Regions from separate parts of the Paenibacillus sp. FSL H8-0261 genome, predicted to be linked through region 1. Evidence: riboswitches for the same ligand, from Rfam matches in the RefSeq annotation. Region 1 holds a riboswitch; the other holds the start of a gene.
What was found. A riboswitch is a leader RNA that binds a small molecule or an ion and turns the genes downstream of it on or off. The one in region 1 is predicted to bind cyclic di-AMP.

Region 1 (2,408 bases):
AGAGCGAAGAATGGGCGACTGAAGATTTCTTAGTAAGCCTTGCGGAGAAAGAGAAGTTAGCTATCGATTACGAACTGCTTCGTAAAGATATTAAGGATCGTACGTATGCAGATGAGCTGAATAAGGGTATGCAGTTAGCTAGTGAAGCTGGGGTGACGACTACACCATCCCTTTATATCAATGGAGTAATGACTGCGGATCCATTTAACATTGAAGCGATTTCAACTGAGATTAACGACGCCGCAAAAGCTGTGGAGGCAAAGTGACAAAGTTCCTATCTTTTTGCAAGCGTAACTGCCTGTATCTGGCCTGGTTCGTCTCTTTAGTTGCTGTTGCTGGTAGCTTGTATCTGAGCGAAGTATTGAAATATGAACCTTGTAAGCTTTGCTGGTTCCAGCGAATTTTTATGTATCCTCAGTTATTCCTCTTGGGAATTGCAACCTTTCGAGGGGATAAAAGGATTATCCCATATGTACTTCCACTAAGCTTGATTGGTGGCAGTATCTCGATCTATCATTATGCGGAGCAGAAGATTCCTGCGTTAAGTAAAGTGCTTCCTTGTACAATTGGTGTTCCTTGTAATAAGGATTACTTGAACTTTTTTGGATTCATTACGATTCCTTTCCTTGCATTAATCGCTTTTGCTTTAATTAGCATTTTACTTTGGTACGGACGCAAGGAAGAAGAAGTGATGGAGTTAGATACAGAGGAAAGTTTAGGATTTTGATTTTTTAATTTTAAATGATCCGAAAAAATGTGAAAAGTGATTAAAAACACGATCCAGAGGGATAATTGAAGAGAATGAAAGAGAGCATCCAATAAGACGCTGTATTTGCGCTTACTGGATGTTTTTTCATTCTTTTTTCATTTTTTTCAACGCTTTACTGTATACACTTTGTAGACTAATATTAGACCTTGTGAGAAGTTGAATATGCGCTGAATTTTCTTAGGAAAAACGGGGGAACCAAACTTGGCATATGTGCCAATGGGGTGAATCGGAATGGGTCGATTAGACTTATACCGTAGGGCTAAACCACAGCCCGAATCCGCCAGCTAACCTCGTAAGCAAAGGTGGGATAATGACCATGCATAGCATGCGGATCATTTCCGTATGCTATTTTTAGTGTCTGCATTTATGAAATCCACCAATGAAAACAGCGCGCGGAAATTCCGTTTCAGCTCCCAAAGAAAGGAACTGTATCCACCATGGTAAGCAAGGTAAAACGACTATTGATCGGGCGTCCGATGAAGTCGAACGAACTCGATCATGAAAAGTTATCCAAGGTTAAAGCACTGGCTGTCCTGTCTTCTGATGCGCTCTCGTCTGTAGCCTACGGAACGGAACAAATTTTGATTGTACTGGTGGCTGCGGGGTTTACTGCCATCTGGTATTCCCTGCCAATTGCATTAGCCGTATTGGGCCTGCTGGCCATCCTGATTTTATCCTATCGGCAGACGATTTACGCTTATCCTCAGGGAGGCGGAGCTTACATCGTTGCCAAGAGTAATCTTGGTGTTCCGACGGGGCTCTTAGCAGGAGGGTCTTTGTTAGTGGATTACATTCTGACCGTAGCTGTTAGTGCGTCGGCAGGGACGGATGCGATCACATCGGCTTTTCCAAGTCTTCATAATCACACCGTTCTTATTGCAGTATCAGTTATTATTTTACTTACTTTGATTAATCTTCGCGGAGTTACAGAATCAGCTTCATTCATCGCAATCCCAGTGTATTTGTTTGTAGTGTCGATTGTAGTGTTGATTATCTCCGGTATTATTAAATATGCAGCAGGTGGCGTACATGCGAATGTCCCTGAAATTGGCTCTGCTGTTTCTAATGTTAGTTTGTTTCTACTATTAAAAGCCTTCAGTTCTGGCTGTTCGGCACTTACGGGTGTAGAGGCTGTATCTAATGCCATTCCAAACTTTAAAGCACCAGCTGAAAAGAACGCAGCCAAGACCTTAATGGTTATGGGGGTTATACTTGGATTTATGTTTACAGGTATCACACTACTGGCGTATTGGTACGGCATAGTGCCTGATGAAAAGGCAACGGTTGTTTCACAGATCGCTGAATCGACCTTTGGCCGCGGAACCTTATATTTTTTCATTCAAGGTATCACAGCAGTAATTTTGTTCTTGGCAGCTAATACAGCTTACTCAGCGTTCCCGCTGCTCGCATTTATGTTTGCAAAAGATAAATATATGCCACATGCTTTTATGGTTCGTGGAGACCGTCTAGGTTTCTCTAATGGTATTATTTTTCTAGGTGTTCTGTCTGCTGTGCTTGTAGCTGCATTCCACGGAAATACAGAAAGCTTGATTCCACTTTATGCGGTTGGTGTATTCATTCCTTTCACATTGTCACAGCTAGGAATGATGGTTCATTGGTTTAAAACAAAACCAGCGGG
Region 2 (2,408 bases), 3.2 Mb from region 1:
CTACAGCACGTTTAACAGCGACGGTATCACTCTTACCTTCAACGACAATTAATTCCTTAATCATATCTCTTGACTCCTTCCAAAAAAAGCAAAAAAGAAGAGGTTTCGCTCCTCTTCTTTTGGTTAAAGAATGTATAAGTGATGAGCGGTTGCTCTGCGATCAACGAAATGATCATCTGGCGTTCCTTAACGGTTATCATCACTATAGCTTATCAAAGAATAATTTGCAAAAGCTTCAGCCTAGTTTAACTCCGGCTTCACAGGTCCAATCACATAAACGGTACGTGATTTACGTCCGAAATTACGCACATGGCTCAGTGAATCATAATAGACATCTACTTTATTGCCTTTAATGGCACCGCCAGTATCTTCTGCTCGGCGGAATCCAAGCCCCTCGATATATACCCACCAGCCAATAGGAATTACATTCGGGTCTACCGCAATTGTACGACCTTCCGTTACGCGTGTTCCGGAAGCAGTTTTGTTACCAATACCTGGCTCTTCTGATGAATAAGCTGTCATGGAGACGTTCTTAATCATCTTCTTGTACTCAAAGTCTACGCCAGCCTTGCTTGTGACATTATTAGTCTTAGCGCTAACCTTAGCCGTTTTTGAAGTGGTGTTTGATTTGGAAGTTGTTGTAGTCTTAGCTACAGCCGGCTTAGGAAGTGCTTTGGTACCAACGGCAATAATCTTATCTTTCGTTACCGTTTGTACTTCCTTACCAATCATGCGCATAGAGGCCAGTTCTCCGTCTTGGTAGATCTTCTCAATATGCTGAATCATGACGCCTGGTTTGCCTGCCTGTGCCACTCTAACTGTTCCCACAGTAAGGGAGGGGTCTGCTGTCTTGATGACTCTGAAGGGTAAGTTAGTTGTTCGCTGTACGGTCTGTTTGTTGATGCGAACAATCTTAACCTCCATGTTTGCAGAAATGGTGGTGTCTAACGAAGGGAAAATCTTATCATGACCTTCTAGGGTAATGCCCATTTTCTCAATTGCTTTACCAATTGTGTCCTCGGTCGTATATAACGTTTTTGTTGCTCCATCCGCAGTAAGACTAATTTTCTGCGCACGATTGATAACGACACGGTCACCGTCTTTTATTTCATCACTCAGACCTAAAGATAGTTCATCATGCGGCTGCAGCGAAATTTGCTCTTTCTCCAACACATCACCAAGAAGCGCTTCCCGCGTTTCAAGCGTCTGTGTTTGCCCGTCTATTACTAAAAATAATTGTTTGTTACTTTGACCGTGTACGTACAGCAGAATAAGTAGCGCGATAGCGACTGAAATCACGCCTGCAAGTAAAAGTACGCGAGTATTTACTTGCTCCCACCGTAATGCGAAAGACCTGCTGGATGACTGCGAATCATGGGATACTTCTGGTTGGAATACGCCCATTCTCTCCATCCTCCTTACATAGCCCCGTCGTCAATTGTATATCATGAGGACTGAATTCCTTTGACGAAACTATTTGAGATTGTCACAGGACACGCACGTAATAACTTAGCGTCTCCTGCTCATGGATCGCCTGCTCGGCACAGCTACTCCCACCCCTGTTATATAACAGTATGTGGGCAACATTCTATTTATTCAAAAATAAAAAAGCCTAAAAAGAGTTCAACTGAGGACTCTTTCGTGGCTTCTCCAATATCAGAATAGAGAATGCTTGTGCACGAGGTTGCCTCTCTTACTTGCGCTTACGGGGTTAGCTGTCGGGTTCGGACGAAAGAGAGACGCCCTATTTCAGGTCACCCGCTCATGGCGGTTGCCCTTAAATTCACCCCAAAGACCACGTGAAGAAATCAAATACTGTCCTACGGCACGTCTAAACCGTATTTAAAATACAGGCATGCGGTAGGTCAATATTGGTTCCCCCGTTCTCCATACGGAGACTCAGCGAGACGATCCATGAATCAATGGCTGTCACTATAACACAGCTCACATCACTGAAAAGATGATATCCTGTTTTGATGCATGTTGTAAAGGACGATTCAACCACGTTTACGCAAAAATATGGTTAAAATATTGTAATATTCAGCCGTTTTTATATTAAAAAAGTTTAATATATCGGCCATTCTCTATTTTTCACCTGTTTTGCTCCCGTTTTCACTCAATCCCAAATCGTTCCAGTGCGTTCGCATACGTTATTTTAGCCAATTCTTCCCATGTTAACCCTTTAATTTCAGCTGCTGCCTCTGCTACAAGCTTCACATGAGCGCTCTCATTTCGCTTCCCGCGGAAGGGGTGTGGAGTCAAATATGGAGCATCGGTTTCGATCAATAATCGGTCTAGTGGTGTCTGCGCAAGCACTTCTTTTGGCACTCTTGCATTTTTGAACGTAATGGGTCCTCCAAAGGATAAATGAAAACCAAGATTCAAGCACATTTTAGCTGTTTCCCAGC

Region 2: it holds a riboswitch for cyclic di-AMP, as region 1 does, so the genes downstream of both, MHI27_RS00190 (3D domain-containing protein) here and MHI27_RS16595 (APC family permease) in region 1, are expected to answer to the same signal.

The regions. Positions count from the first base shown of each region.
Region 1 is NZ_CP150297.1:3,757,050-3,759,457, reverse strand. It holds gene MHI27_RS16605 (thioredoxin domain-containing protein) at 1-266, shown strand, start outside; gene MHI27_RS16600 (disulfide oxidoreductase) at 263-727, shown strand; cyclic di-AMP (ydaO/yuaA leader) riboswitch at 925-1,083, shown strand; gene MHI27_RS16595 (APC family permease) at 1,207-2,408, shown strand, end outside.
Region 2 is NZ_CP150297.1:41,589-43,996, reverse strand. It holds gene rnmV (ribonuclease M5) at 1-64, opposite strand, end outside; gene MHI27_RS00190 (3D domain-containing protein) at 241-1,404, opposite strand; cyclic di-AMP (ydaO/yuaA leader) riboswitch at 1,686-1,915, opposite strand; gene MHI27_RS00185 (TatD family hydrolase) at 2,113-2,408, opposite strand, start outside.